DNA from 2 places in the Streptomyces sp. NPDC104307 genome. Region 2 is predicted to be linked to the other one. Evidence: riboswitches for the same ligand, from Rfam matches in the RefSeq annotation. Region 2 holds a riboswitch; the other holds the start of a gene.
What was found. A riboswitch is a leader RNA that binds a small molecule or an ion and turns the genes downstream of it on or off. The one in region 2 is predicted to bind glycine.
Positions count from the first base shown of each region.

Region 1: another riboswitch for glycine. It lies ahead of gcvP (aminomethyl-transferring glycine dehydrogenase); the one in region 2 lies ahead of gcvT (glycine cleavage system aminomethyltransferase GcvT).

Region 1 covers NZ_JBVJMU010000005.1:5,929-13,346, reverse strand. Annotated here, with positions in the region: gene gcvP (aminomethyl-transferring glycine dehydrogenase) at 1-2,388, opposite strand, end outside; glycine riboswitch at 2,582-2,678, opposite strand; gene ACZ601_RS15320 (PRC-barrel domain-containing protein) at 2,792-3,160, shown strand; gene ACZ601_RS15315 (DNA polymerase IV) at 3,085-4,572, opposite strand; gene ACZ601_RS15310 (MerR family transcriptional regulator) at 4,668-5,285, opposite strand; gene ACZ601_RS15305 (bifunctional nuclease family protein) at 5,453-5,926, opposite strand; gene ftsR (transcriptional regulator FtsR) at 5,980-6,723, opposite strand; gene ACZ601_RS15295 (FHA domain-containing protein) at 6,764-7,418, opposite strand, start outside.
Region 2 covers NZ_JBVJMU010000021.1:139,468-146,885, reverse strand. Annotated here, with positions in the region: gene ACZ601_RS35190 (L-serine ammonia-lyase) at 10-1,392, opposite strand; gene glyA (serine hydroxymethyltransferase) at 1,549-2,805, opposite strand; gene gcvH (glycine cleavage system protein GcvH) at 2,826-3,203, opposite strand; gene gcvT (glycine cleavage system aminomethyltransferase GcvT) at 3,316-4,431, opposite strand; glycine riboswitch at 4,573-4,665, opposite strand; gene ACZ601_RS35170 (AAA family ATPase) at 4,822-5,502, shown strand; gene ACZ601_RS35165 (enhanced serine sensitivity protein SseB) at 5,715-6,485, shown strand; gene ACZ601_RS35160 (enhanced serine sensitivity protein SseB C-terminal domain-containing protein) at 6,652-7,418, shown strand, end outside.

The DNA.
Region 1 (7,418 bases), on a different contig from region 2:
CCGCTTGGCGATGTAGTTCGCAGCGAGTACGGCGACCTGCGTCGCACGCTTCAGGCCCTCGCCGCCCATCAGGCGTACGTACGCCCAGGAGATCGGCAGGATGCCGGCCGAGCCCCACGGCGCGGCCGAGATCGGGCCGACCCCGGTCTCCGGACCGGCGGCGGGCTGCAACGGGTGGTTCGGCAGGTACGGCGCCAGGTGCGCGCGCACCCCGACCGGGCCGACGCCGGGGCCGCCGCCGCCGTGCGGGATGCAGAAGGTCTTGTGCAGGTTCAGGTGCGAGACGTCGCCGCCGAAGTGGCCCGGCTTGGCGAGCCCGACCAGCGCGTTGAGGTTGGCGCCGTCCACGTACACCTGGCCGCCCGCGTCGTGCACCTCGGCGCAGATGTCCGCGACGTGCTCCTCGAAGACACCGTGCGTCGACGGGTAGGTGATCATGAGCACGGCCAGCTCGTCGCGGTGCTGCTCGATCTTGGCGCGGAGGTCCTGGATGTCGACCTCGCCGTCGTCGGCGGTCTTCACCACGACGACCCGCATGCCGGCCATCACCGCACTGGCCGCGTTGGTGCCGTGCGCGGAGGACGGGATCAGGCAGACCGTCCGCCCCTCGTCACCGTTGGCACGGTGGTACGCCCGGACGGCCAGCAGCCCGGCGAACTCGCCCTGCGAGCCGGCGTTCGGCTGGATGGACACCGCGTCGTAGCCGGTGACCTCGGCCAGCCGCTCCTCCAGCTCGCGGATGAGCGTCAGGAAGCCCTGCGCCTGCTCGGCCGGCGCGAAGGGGTGCAGCGCGCCGAACTCGGGCCAGGTGATCGACTCCATCTCGGCGGTCGCGTTCAGCTTCATGGTGCAGGAGCCCAGCGGGATCATCCCCCGGTCCAGCGCGTAGTCGCGGTCGGCGAGCTTGCGCAGGTAGCGCAGCATCGCGGTCTCGGAACGGTGCTGGTGGAAGACCGGGTGGGTCAGCACGTCATCGGAGCGCAGCAGCTGCTCGGGCAGCGCGTCGACTGTCGTGGCGTCCAGCGCCTCGATGTCACCGGTGACTCCGAAGGACGCCCAGACGGACGCGATCTCCGTACGCGTGGTGGTCTCGTCACAGGCGAGCGAGACGAGATCGCCGTCGACGAGCCGCAGGTTCACACCGCGCTCGCGGGCGTCGGCCACGACCTCCGCGGCCCGGCCGGGCACCCGGACGGTGAGCGTGTCGAAGTGCGAGTCGGTGACGACGTCGACGCCGCCGGCCCGCAGGCCCTGCGCGAGGATCGCGGCGTAGCGGTGGGTGCGCCGCGCGATCGTCCGCAGCCCGTCGGGGCCGTGGTAGACGGCGTACATGCCGGCCATCACGGCGAGCAGCACCTGGGCGGTGCAGATGTTGCTGGTGGCCTTCTCGCGGCGGATGTGCTGCTCGCGGGTCTGCAGGGCCAGCCGGTAGGCCTTGTTGCCGTCCGCGTCCACGGAGACGCCGACGAGGCGGCCCGGCAGGCTGCGGGCGAACTTCTCGCGCACGGCCATGAAGCCGGCGTGCGGTCCGCCGAAGCCCATCGGCACGCCGAAGCGCTGTGTGGTGCCCACCGCGATGTCCGCGCCCAGCTCGCCGGGCGAGGTGAGCAGGGTGAGCGCCAGCAGGTCGGCGGCGACGGTGACGATCGCGCCCAGCTCGTGGGACTGTTCGATGACGGGCCGCAGGTCGCGCACGGCTCCGGAGGCGCCCGGGTACTGGAGCAGTACGCCGAAGACGCCGCGCTCGGCGATCTCCGCCGGAATGCCGTCGGTCAGGTCGGCGACGACGACCTCGACACCGGTCGGTTCCGCGCGGGTCCGGATCACGGCGACGGTCTGCGGGAGGGCGTCGGCGTCGACCAGGAAGACGCCGTTCTTCACCTTGCCGACGCGCCGCGCCAGCGCCATCGCCTCGGCTGCGGCGGTGCCCTCGTCGAGCAGCGAGGCGCCGGAGGTGGGCAGTCCGGTCAGGTCCGCGACCATCGTCTGGAAGTTCAGGAGGGCTTCGAGGCGGCCCTGGGAGATCTCCGGCTGGTACGGCGTGTAGGCCGTGTACCAGGCGGGGTTCTCCATCACGTTGCGCAGGATCACCGGCGGGGTGAACGTGCCGTAGTAGCCGAGCCCGATCATCGGGGCCAGCACCTGGTTGCGGTCGGCGAGCGCCCGCAGTTCGGCCAGCACCTCGGCCTCGGTGCGGGCCTCCGGCAGCTGGAGCGCCTCCGCGCTGCGGATGACGTCGGGCACGGCGGCCGAGGTGAGCTCGTCGAGCGAGCCGTAACCGACCTGGGCGAGCATCTTCGCCTGCGCCGCGGCGTCGGGACCGATATGACGCTGCTCGAACGGGATTCCCTGTTCGAGCTGGGAGAGCGAAGTGCGGCGGGGGGTCATGGTGGAGGCCTCCTGGTCTGTCACGACCTGCGAGGGGCACCGCGGCGCGGGGTGCCCGAACGGCCTCCCCCTCTGTCATCTCAACCTGAGAGCTTCACCGGTGCCCACTGCGCGCACCGGCTTTCACCGTCGGTGAGGGAGGGACCCACCCGGCACCCGGCCGTGCGGAACCCGCCCTGCTTTCCAGAGTGACCTCGTCCGTGCGGTACGGGGGCCTGAGAGATTCCGGGGAGGATTTGCTCCTTCGGCGCCTCCGGACTCGCTCCGGAGGACTCTCCCGCACGGGGTAAGCAGCCGCCCCCAGCCTACCAGCGGGGTGCCCGGCAGAGTTTTCGAGTGGCCAAGCCCACGGATCTGCACTTCTGTGGTTCCTGTGGAGTACCCGCGACCCGTGGGAGGGACCGTGCAGACCGACATCGATCCGCGCAGCCTGATCGGCCGCAAGGCCTTCGACCGCGAGGGCACCAAGATCGGAACCGTGGACGAGGTGTACCTCGACGACGCGACCGGTGTGCCGGAGTGGGCGGCCGTACGCACCGGACTGTTCAGCCGGGACGCCTTCGTCCCGCTGGAACCCAGCGAATTCGTCAAGGACGTGCTTCGCGTCCCCTTCGACCGCGCGCTGATCAGGGACGCACCCGACTTCGGGGTCGGCCGGCACCTCTCGCCGGAACAGGAGCTCCAGCTCTACCGGCACTACGGTCTGGACTCCCCGCCCGAGGAGACCGCCCCCGACCGGGACTTCGGCAGGCTGGCCGGCCAGGACGAGTAGTCGGCCGGGTCCCGTACGAGCGGCAGCGGATCGGCCGGCCGGAGTTCCGGATCGTCGATACGGAACGTACGCACCCGGCCGGGCGCCGATTCCGGCTCCTCGAAGCGCACCGTGACCCGGCCGACCCCGCTGCCCTGCACCCAGCCGTGGCCGTGGGCGTCGTGCCGCACGTCGTGTCCGGCCGGCCAGCGCCGGGCGGCGAGCTGCTCGGCGCTCTCCGGTTCCGGCTCCACGGGCTGCGGGCTGCCCTCGTCCGTTCCGGCGTCCCCGGCGGCCTCCGCACCACCGGCCGGCGCGGCGGCGGCAAGGGCTGCGGCGAGCCCGGCCGCGGCGCGCTCGCCGGCCGCCTGCGCGAACAGATCCTCCTGGGTGTAGTCGGCCAGCCCGGTGACGCCCACTCCCAGCAGCCGCACTCCCCCGGTGGTGTCCACGGACTCCAGCAGCCGGGCCGCGGCCTCCCGGACCACCGTGGGGTCGTCGGTGGGCCCGCGCAGCGTCTCGGAGCGGGTCAGGGTCGAGAAGTCGTACCGACGCACCTTCAGCACGACGGTCCTGCCCGAGCGCTCCGCCGCGCGCAGCCGCTGGACACACCGGTCGGCAAGGCGCTCGACCTCGCTCCTGACCCGGACCCGGTCGTGCAGGTCCGTGTCGAAGGTGTCCTCGACCGAGACCGATTTCGCGTCGCGCTCGGCGACGACCGGCCGGTCGTCGTGGCCGGAGGCCATCCGGTGCAGTGAGCTGCCGTGCGCCTTGCCCAGCAGCCGTACGAGCTCCGCCTCGCCCGCCTCGGCCAGGTCGTCCACCGTGGTCATCCCGGCGCGCCGCAGATGGTCCGCGGTGGCCGGTCCGACGCCGGGCAGGGTGCGCACCGGCATGGGCGCGAGCATCTCCCGTTCGGTACCCGGCTCTATCAGCATGATCCCGTCGGGCTTCGCCTCCTCCGAGGCGATCTTGGCCAGCATCTTGGAGCCGGCCAGGCCGACGGATCCGCTGAGTCCGGTGACCGCCTCGATCGCCTCGCGCAGCTGCTCGCCGATGGCCAGCGCGGAGGCCGTGTCGTCCGCGGTGCCGCCCGCCTCCAGGTCGACGAAGGCCTCGTCCAGGCTCAATGGCTCCACCAGCGGCGACAGGCGGCCCAGCAGCTCCATGACCTGGTCGCTCACCGCCCGGTAGAGCGCGAAGCGCGGCACCAGATACGCGGCGTTAGGCGCCAGTCGTCTGGCCTGCGCCATCGGCATGGCCGAGTGGACCCCGAAACGCCGGGCCTCGTACGAGGCGGTGGCGACGACCCCACGGGGCCCCAGCCCGCCCACGACGACCGGCTTGCCGCGCAGGCTCGGCTTCGACGCCTGCTCGGCGGAGGCGTAGAAGGCATCCATGTCCAGATGCAGGATGGTCGGCACGGCTCTCACATCAACCGATGCTGCCCCATGGCACTGACAATCGCCGGACGGCGCTCCCCCGCCGGCCGGCCCCGGGCGGCCCGGAACCGCCGGGGGTCACCGGGTCAGCCGGCCCGGTTGCGCCGTCGGGCGAGCTCATCGGCGGGGTTGTTCCCGATCAGTGTCTCGCCGGTGTCCACCCGCTCGCCGTGCAGCTGTGACAGTGCGGCGTCGACGTCCCGCCAGACCACCCCCACGGCGATACCGAAGACGCCCTGCCCCCCTTGGAGCAGCTCCACGACCTCGGCGGGCGAGGAGCACTCGTAGACCGTCGCCCCGTCGCTCATCAGCGTCATGCGCTCCAGGTCCTGGAAGCCGCGGGCCCGCAGGTGCTGAACCGTGGTGCGGATGTTCTGGAGGGCCACCCCGGTGTCGAGGAAGCGCTTCACGATCTTCAGCAGGACGACGTCCCTGAAGCTGTAGAGCCGTTGTGTGCCCGACCCGTAGGCCGGCCGGACGCTCGGCTCGACCAGGCCCGTACGGGCCCAGTAGTCGAGCTGTCGATAAGTGATCCCCGCCGCCGCGCATGCCGTCGGCCCGCGATAGCCGATGTCCTTGGCCGATGCCACGCCGCCCCCCGCCACCGCAGCCGGCGCAGCCGGCTGCCTGATGGTCTGGTCGGCTGTACTCCCCTGCTGCGGATACGGCCCACCCACTGCCGCACCGTCGCCGCTGCTTCCCACGCCGACCTCCGTCCTTGACCTGCCCACTCGAAGGTAGGCAGTCACCCGGGGTGCGTCAACGATCGCCACACTCGGCACGCCGAGTGATAATCACCCTGAGGGTGGTTTCCCGTGACCCTCGGCCGGGAAAGGCTTGTCGGATGCGCTGACGGCGCCCCGTCGGGACGTCACTGGCTGTTCGTGCCGAAGTCCTCCGGCGAGATCTGGTCGAGGAATTCGCGGAACTTCTCCACCTCGTCCTCCTGCTCGTCGGGAATCGCGATTCCCGCGTCATCGAGCACCCCGTCACTGCCGTAGATCGGCGTTCCGGTACGCAGGGCGAGCGCTATGGCGTCGGACGGCCGCGCACTCACCTCGACTCCGCTCGCGAAGACCAGCTCCGCGTAGAAGACCCCTTCCCTGAGATCCGTGATCCGGACCTCGGTGAGCTCCTGGCCCACGGCCTCAAGCACATCCTTGAAGAGGTCATGGGTCAGCGGCCTCGCCGGAGCCATGCCCTGCTGGGCGAAGGCGATCGCGGTCGCCTCGCCAGGACCGATCCAAATGGGGAGGTACCGGTCGCCTCCCACTTCACGCAGGAGCACGATCGGCTGGTTGGAGGGCATTTCCACCCGGACACCCACAACGTCGAGCTCGTTCACACAGCAACCCTAGGACGTGCTCGGCCGGTTTGGGTAGTCGGGGCCCACGCGGATCAGTGGAGTCTGATCTGGAGCGCGGTCTGTACGAGGGCCGAATGCAGCCGTACGGAGAGCTCCGCCAGCTCCTTCGCGGTGGCCTCGGCATGGGCTCTGGTCTGCGGATTCCGGTGCCGGCGCAGGGGTGCGACCACCTGCTCGATCAGCCCGGCCTCCCGGTCCGCGGCCGCCCGCATGGCACGCAGATGCCGCGGTTCCAGACCGAATCGGCCCAGATCCGCCACCAGCCTGGCGACGGTGACCGTCTCCGCGTCGTATCCGCCGTCGGCCGACGGCACGACCAGACCGTAGGACTCCCACGCGTCGAGGTCGCTCTCAGTGACCTCCGCGGCAGCGAGCAGCTCGGCCCGGCCGATGCGGGCGGCGGTGGCCCGGCCCGTCCCGCCGGTCCAGCTGCCGTCGGTGAAGTCCCGCTCGCTGTCCGGGGCCGGCAGGGGGGCGCGCTCGCCCCGGGCGACGGCGTCCAGGTGCTCGCGGATGACCTTGAGCGGAAGGTAGTGGTCCCGCTGCATCCGCAGCACCTGGGCGAGCCGCTCGACGTCGTCGTGGCGGAACTTGCGATAACCGGAGGGCGTCCGCTGCGGCTCGACGAGTCCCTCCGCCTCCAGAAACCGGATCTTGGAGATGGTGACTTCGGGAAACTCGTCCCGCAGCTGCAGGAGCACCGTGCCGATGCTCATCGGGCGGTCCTCGGCGGTGGCGGTGCCGTTTCCGGCACCGCCCGTCGGTGTTCTCAGCATGGACCTTCCTCGGGGTCCCCCCGACGGAGTCAGGGGCGGGTCAGATGGCCCGCTGGCTCGCGTAGAAGACCAGCCGGTACTTGCCGATCTGCACTTCGTCGCCGTTGGACAGCGCGACGGAGTCGATGCGCTCTCGATTGACGTACGTGCCGTTGAGGCTGCCCACGTCCCCGACCGTGAAGCTGCCGTCGGGACTCCGGCGGAACTCCACGTGGCGGCGCGAGACCGTCACGTCGTCGAGGAAGATGTCGCTCTGCGGGTGGCGGCCGGCCGTAGTCAGCTCACCGTCCAGCAGGAAGCGGCTGCCCGAATTCGGACCGCGGCGCACCACCAGGAGCGCCGAGCCGAGCGGCAGTGCGTCCACAGCGGCCTGGGCCTCGGGCGAGAGCGACGGGGCCGACGTCTGCCCGGTCGCCTCCGCCTCGTAGGCCTCAAGGCCCGAGATGGAGATGGTCGATGTCGTCTCCGAGGCCCGCTCGGGGACCCCGCCCCTCAGCGGCGCGCCGCAGTTGGAGCAGAAACGGCTGGCTTCGGCATTGCGGTGGCCGCACCTCGTACAGACCGGCATGGACGAACCCTCCTGCCCCGGGGTGAACCCTCCACCCGTACCTGAGGTTGACGGTTCTCCGAAACCTATGCGGCCGGGACCGGCGGGGTCAACAGACGACGCGCCCGAATTGTCACCCCCCGGGCCT
Region 2 (7,418 bases):
CCCATATCCTCAGCACTCGATGATGTTCACCGCGAGCCCGCCCCGGGCGGTCTCCTTGTACTTCACGCTCATGTCCGCGCCCGTCTCCTTCATGGTCTTGATGACCTTGTCGAGGGAGACCTTGTGGCTGCCGTCGCCGCGCAGGGCCATCTTCGCGGCCGTGACGGCCTTGACCGCCGCCATGCCGTTGCGCTCGATGCACGGGATCTGGACGAGGCCGCCGACCGGGTCGCAGGTCAGGCCCAGGTTGTGCTCCATGCCGATCTCGGCGGCGTTCTCCACCTGCTCGGGGGTGCCGCCCAGGACCTCCGCGAGGGCGCCGGCGGCCATGGAGCAGGCGGAGCCCACCTCGCCCTGGCAGCCGACCTCCGCGCCGGAGATGGAGGCGTTCTCCTTGAAGAGCATGCCGATCGCGCCGGCGGCCAGCAGGAAGCGGACGACGCTGTCGTCCTTCTCCGCCTCCGTGGCGCCGCCCGCCGCGAAGTTCATGTAGTAGTGCAGCACCGCTGGGATGATGCCCGCGGCCCCGTTCGTCGGGGCGGTGACGACGCGGCCGCCCGCGGCGTTCTCCTCGTTGACCGCCATCGCGTAGAGGGTGATCCACTCCATCGCGTGGGTCTTGGGGTCGCCCTCCGCGCGCAGCTGGCGGGCCGTGTTCGCGGCGCGGCGGCGGACCTTGAGGCCGCCGGGCAGGATGCCCTCGCGGGACATGCCGCGGGAGACGCACGACTGCATGGAGCGCCAGATGTCCAGCAGCCCGGAGCGGATCTCGGCCTCGGTGCGCCAGGCCCGCTCGTTCTCCAGCATCAGGGAGGAGATCGACAGACCGGTGTCCTGGGCCAGCCGCAGCAGCTCGTCGCCGGTGCGGAAGGGGTGCTTGAGGACGGTGTCGTCGAGGACGATCCGGTCCTCGCCCACCGCGTCCTCGTCGACGACGAAGCCGCCGCCGACCGAGTAGTACGTCTTCTCCAGCAGCGGGGCGCCGTCGCGGTCGTACGCGAAGACGGTCATGCCGTTGGCGTGGTACGGGAGCCTCTTGCGGCGGTGCAGGACCAGCTGCTTGTCGGCATCGAAGTCGATCTCGTGCATGCCGAGGAGGTTGAGCCGGCCGGTGGAGCGGATCTCGGTGACCCGGTCGTCGGCTGTCTCGACGTCGACGGTACGGGGCGACTCGCCCTCCAGGCCGAGCAGCACGGCCTTGGGCGTGCCGTGGCCGTGGCCGGTGGCGCCGAGCGAGCCGAAGAGCTCGGCGCGTATCGAGGCGGTGTGGGCGAGCAGGCCCTCGTTCTTCAGCCGGCGCGCGAACATGCGGGCCGCGCGCATTGGGCCGACCGTATGGGAGCTGGACGGGCCGATGCCGATCGAGAACAGGTCGAAGACCGAGATGGCCACGGGTGACTCCTCAAAGCTCTGGTAGACGCCGTTGTCTGCCGGGTGGTGCGGTACGGGCCGGGTCGGCCCGAAGAGCGGGGGGCAAGGGTTGGGGCACCCCGCTCACCTCTCAGTGTGCGTGGTGCCCCGCCCCAACGTGCAAATGTGCAGGTCCGACTACAGACCGGGGTACAGCGGGAACTTCTCGGCGAGCGCGACGACGCGGGCCTTGAGGTCGTCCGCGTCGTAGGACGGCTTCAGGGCGGACGCGATGATCTCCGCGACCTCGGTGAAGTCCGCCGCCTGGAAACCGCGGGTGGCGAGCGCCGGCGTGCCGATCCGCAGACCCGAGGTGACCATCGGGGGCCGCGGGTCGTTCGGGATGGCGTTCCGGTTGACCGTGATGCCCAGCTCGTGGAGCCGGTCCTCGGCCTGCTGGCCGTCCAGCTCGGAGTTGCGCAGGTCCACCAGAACCAGGTGCACGTCCGTGCCGCCGGACAGGACGGAGACGCCGGCCTCGGTGACGTCCGGCTGCACCAGACGCTCCGCGAGGATGCGGGCGCCGTCCAGGGTGCGCTGCTGGCGCTCCTTGAACTCCTCGCCCGCCGCCACCTTGAACGAGACCGCCTTGGCCGCGATCACGTGCTCCAGCGGGCCACCCTGCTGACCCGGGAAGACCGCAGAGTTGATCTTCTTGGCGAGCTCCTGGGTGGAGAGGATCACGCCGCCGCGCGGACCGCCGAGGGTCTTGTGCGTGGTGGTCGTGACGACGTGGGCGTGCGGCACCGGGTTGGGGTGCAGGCCCGCGGCGACCAGACCGGCGAAGTGCGCCATGTCGACCATCAGGTACGCGCCGACCTCGTCCGCGATGCGGCGGAAGGCGGCGAAGTCCAGCTGGCGGGGGTAGGCGGACCAGCCGGCGACGATCAGCTTCGGCTTGGACTCCTTGGCGAGGCGCTCGACCTCGGCCATGTCCACGACACCGGTCTCGTCCACGTGGTAGGGGACCACGTTGTAGAGCTTCCCGGAGAAGTTGATCTTCATGCCGTGGGTCAGGTGCCCGCCGTGCGCCAGGTTCAGGCCCATGATCGTGTCGCCCGGCTTCAGCAGCGCGAACATCGCGGCGGCGTTGGCCTGCGCGCCGGAGTGCGGCTGCACGTTCGCGGCCTCGGCACCGAAGAGCGCCTTGATGCGGTCGATGGCGATCTGCTCGATCACATCGACGTGCTCACAGCCACCGTAGTAGCGGCGGCCGGGGTAGCCCTCGGCGTACTTGTTGGTCAGGACGGAGCCCTGGGCCTCCATGACCGCGACCGGAGCGAAGTTCTCCGAGGCGATCATTTCGAGGGTGGACTGCTGACGGTGGAGCTCGGCGTCGACAGCGGCGGCGACGTCCGGGTCCAGCTCGTGGAGGGAGGAGTTCAGAAGCGACATCAGGTGGTCCCTTGGGGTCTTTAGTTGCCGGAGAACGCGGTGTACTCGTCGGCGGAGAGCAGATCGGCCGGCTCCTCTGCGACGCGCACCTTGAACAGCCAGCCGCCTTCGAACGGTGCGGAGTTCACCAGCGAGGGGTCGTCCACGACGTCCTGGTTCGCGGCCGTGACCTCGCCGCTCACCGGCGAGTACAGGTCGCTGACCGACTTGGTCGACTCCAGCTCGCCGCAGGTCTCGCCCGCGGTCACCGTGTCACCGACCTCGGGGAGCTGGGCGAAGACGACGTCACCGAGCGCGTTGGCCGCGTGCTCCGTGATACCGACCGTGGCCACGCCGTCCTCGACGGCCGACAGCCACTCGTGCTCCTTGCTGTACCGCAGCTGCTGGGGGTTGCTCATGACCTGAATTCTCCTGTACGCGGGGGAGTGCTGATGAACGGTGGTCTTACGGTGTGAGACGCGACTGCGTCACTTCTCGACGCGGGCGGCCGTTACGGCCCGCACCAGGTCGTTACTTCCGGCGCTTGTAGAACGGCAGCGCCACGACCTCGTACGGCTCGTGGCTGCCCCGGATGTCCACCGCGACGCCTTCGGTGCCGGGCGTGGCGTGCGCGGCGTCGACGTACGCCATGGCGATCGGCTTGCCGAGGGTGGGCGAGGGGGCGCCGGAGGTGACCTCGCCGATGACCTGGCCGCCGGCCACGACCGGGAACCCGGCGCGCGGCACCCGGCGGCCCTCGGCGACCAGGCCGACGAGCTTGCGGGGCGGGGCGGTCTCGGCGCGCTCGGCGGCGGACTCCAGGGCCTTGCGGCCGACGAAGTCGCCCTCCTTCTCGAACTTCACGACCCGGCCGAGACCGGCGTCGAACGGGGTGAGGGAGGTGGTCAGCTCGTGCCCGTACAGCGGCATGCCCGCCTCCAGGCGCAGCGTGTCACGGCAGGACAGCCCGCACGGGATCAGGCCGCGGGAGGCGCCGGCCTCGGTCAGCGCCCGCCACAGCTGCTCGGCGTGGCCGGGGGCGACGAACAGCTCGAAGCCGTCCTCGCCGGTGTAGCCGGTACGGGCGATCAGCGCGGGAACCCCGGCGACCGTGCCGGGCAGTCCGGCGTAGTACTTCAGCCCGTCCAGGTCCGCGTCGGTGACGGCGGCCAGGATGGCGGGGGACTCCGGGCCCTGGACGGCCAGCAGCGCGTACGCGTCGCGGTCGTCGCGCACCTCGGCGTCGAAGCCCTCGGCGCGGGCGGTCAGCGCGTCCAGCACGATCTGCGCGTTGCCCGCGTTGGCGACCACCATGTACTCGGTCTCTTCCAGCCGGTACACGATCAGGTCGTCCAGGATGCCGCCGTCCTCGGCGCAGATCATCGTGTAGCGGGCCCGGCCCACCGAGACGGTGCCGATGTTGCCGACCAGCGCGAAGTTCAGCAGGTCCACGGCCTGGGGGCCGGTGACGGTGATCTCGCCCATGTGGGAGAGGTCGAAGAGCCCGGCCTTCGTACGCACGGCGATGTGCTCGTCGCGCTCACTGGCGTACCGCAGGGGCATGTCCCAGCCCGCGAAGTCGGTCATGGTGGCACCGAGGCTGCGGTGCAGGGCATCGAGGGCGGTGAGGCGGGGGGCGGTGCTCATGGATACGGCTCCCAGGGCATGACGACGAGGACGATCCCTCCCCATCTGTCATCGGAACCTGAGAGGTTCGCCGAGAGGCCCCGGAGGGGTTCGGCTTGCACCTTGGGTGGAGCCGCGGGGCGACTCGCTTTTCAGATCTGCCTCATCCACGCGGTACGGGGCCTGAGAGATTCAAGGGAGGATCTTGCTCCTTCGGCGCCCGGCCTGTGGCCGGAACTCTCCCGCGCGGATTCAAGCGGCCTTTATGCAGTTTGCCGGGTCATCATCGCACGCATCTCCGGTCAGTGGGGCGCCGGTACCCCACCGGATCCGGCGGGTCGCGCGCTTGTGCCGCATTACCTTTTCTTTACACTTCTTGGCAGGTGTGGGTCGGCCGACAGGGGGATGGCGATGACGTTACAGCGGTACGCGGCGACCGCGGGGGCCGCACACGGCGTACTGCCCGCACAGTCGGGTGCGCCGGCCCGGGAGGCGCTGGGCCCGCGCGGACCCGTCGTCCGGGACCTGCGCGACCGGGCCGGGCACAGCCCGCGCGCCCTGCACTTCATGGCGGGCGATGTGGTGGTGGTCTCCGGGCTGCCGGGCAGCGGCAAATCGACCCTGATCGGACGGGCCGTGACCGCCCGCGTCATCGACTCCCAGGACACCAGGGACCGCTGGGCCGCCCTGCTGCCGGGCTCAGTCCCGTACGCCCTCTACCGCCCGCTCGTCCGCGTCGCCCACTACTGGGGGCTGTGGCGGGTGCTGCGCTCCGGCGTCTCCGTCGTCGTCCACGACTGCGGCACCCAGGCCTGGGTGCGCGGCTGGCTGGCGCGCGACGCCCGGCGGCACGGCCGCGTCCTGCACCTCGTCCTGCTCGACGTCAGCCCGCAGACGGCGCGGGCCGGCCAGATCGAGCGGGGGCGCGGCGTCTCCGGATACGCGTTCGCCCGGCACCGCAGGGCGCTGCGGAGGCTGCTGCGGGAGACCGAGACCGGACTGCTGCCGCTCGGCTGCGTATCGGCGGTTCTGCTGGACCGCGAGGCGGCGGCGCTGCTGACCCGGATCACCTTCGCGGACGCGCGGGGCTAACCTCTTGCTGCATGGCACGGGGCTAGGGCCTGTCGTCGAACTGCCGTCGTTGCCCGAAGGGCGGCCGGGCGGCGTCAGGTGGGTGCTCTCGGCGCACCGGCCCCAGTTCCCTGTACTGGACGTACCGGGGTCTGGGGCCGGTGCGGCGAGAGTGCGTGCATGGCGTCGCGCGGCAGACGGCAGTTCGACGACAGGCCCTAGAGAGGTAAGCAGTGGACACTCCGGCGCATGACTCCATCCACCCGCGGGGCGGATGGCCGGCCAATGAGCTAGAAGAAGTACTGGGCGCCTCGCTGGGCAGCCCCGAAGCGGGCGGCCGGCTCGTGGAGGTCCTCGGCCGCAGCCATCTCTGGGTGCCGCTGCCCAACGGCGGCGGGCCGGACTCCACCGACCTGGACCTGCCCACGCTGGAGATCGACGGCGGGGTGTACGTCCCCGTGTTCAGCTCCGAGCAGCAGTTCCTCAGCTGTGTCGGCACCCATATGTCGTTCACCGTGGCGCCCGCCGTCGAGTTCGCCCGCGGACTGCCCCCGCAGCTCGGCCTGGCGGTGAACCCGGGCGGCGCCGTCGGCATGCCGCTGCCGCCGCCCGCCGTGGCCGAACTCTGCCGGGCCGGACGCAGCGTGCTCGACGGACCGGCCAGCGGTGGCCGGGTCCGGCTCTACGAGCCGGACTGGAAGGAGGAACCCGTCGACTTCCTCGCCGCCGCCGCCGACGAGTTCGCCCGGAGCGGTGTCGTGCTCAGCGCCCGCAGGACCCTCGCCAGCATCGAGGGCGGCGACCCCGTCCTCTTCGTCGGCGTCGAGTTCTCGACCTGGGACGGCGCGGGGCGCAACGCCCCCATGGACGCGCTGGGCCGGGCGCTCGGCCGCGTCGAGCCGCCGTGGCCGGTCAACCTGGTCCTGCTCGACGTGGCGCAGGACCCGGTCGCCGACTGGATGCGTGCCCGGATCCGGCCGTTCTTCCAGCGCCCCGCCGAGTAGTGCGGCCCGGCCGCACCGGGGGTGACGGCGGCGGGTCATGGCGTCAAGTCGGTGTCATGACCGGCGCCTAAGCTGGTTTGATGGCTGGTGCCTCGGCACCGCGCCGCACCCGTGTGCCCCGGGAGCGGCAGGCCGACACAGTGGATCGAAGAGGGGCGGGACCAGGGTGAGTGCGTCAGGCACCGCGGCAGCCGGGCGAATCGAGCACACGCTGCGCCAAGTGACGCCCGGTCGCTACGACGCGTACGAGGACCTGCTCCAAGCCCTGGCGGCCGACCGGATCTGGATGCTGCTCTGGCACGGCCGGGCCGGTTCGCCCGACGCACAGTACGGCAACATGGAGGTCGAGGGCCTCGGCTACGCCCCCTGTGTCACCTCCGCCCAGGAGCTGGCCGCCAGCGGCTGGAACCGGGCCCACGAGGTGGTGGGTGGCCGCGACATCGCCCGCGCCCTGTTCCCCGACCGCTGGGGCATCTGGCTCAATCCGCACGCCCCGGGCGGCGGCGTGGGCATCCCCTGGCTCGACCTCCGCCGGATCGCCACCGGCCTCGACCGGATGCCCGCCGGTCCGCTGCGGATCAGCGACCCCGCCCTTGAGACCCCGCAGTTCTACGCCCAGCTGACGCAGAACGCCCACCACACCCCGGCGGTCCGCTCGCTGCGCCGCGCCTGGGTGCAGCCCGCCCTCGGCGTGCCGTACCTCGCCATCGGTCTCGACCTGTACGACACGAGCCGGCCGTCCGTCGACGCGGTGCGCGCGATGATGCGGCAGTCGATCGGCGCGGTCCCGGAGGGGCTGCCGGTCTCCACCGTCGCCATGTCCGACGAGTACGACCCCGTCGCGATGTGGCTGCGGGGCAACTCCCGTCCGTTCTACGACCGCGAGCCGCACGCCCCGGCCGGCCGCAGTGGCGTCGTCGCTCCCGGTTACGG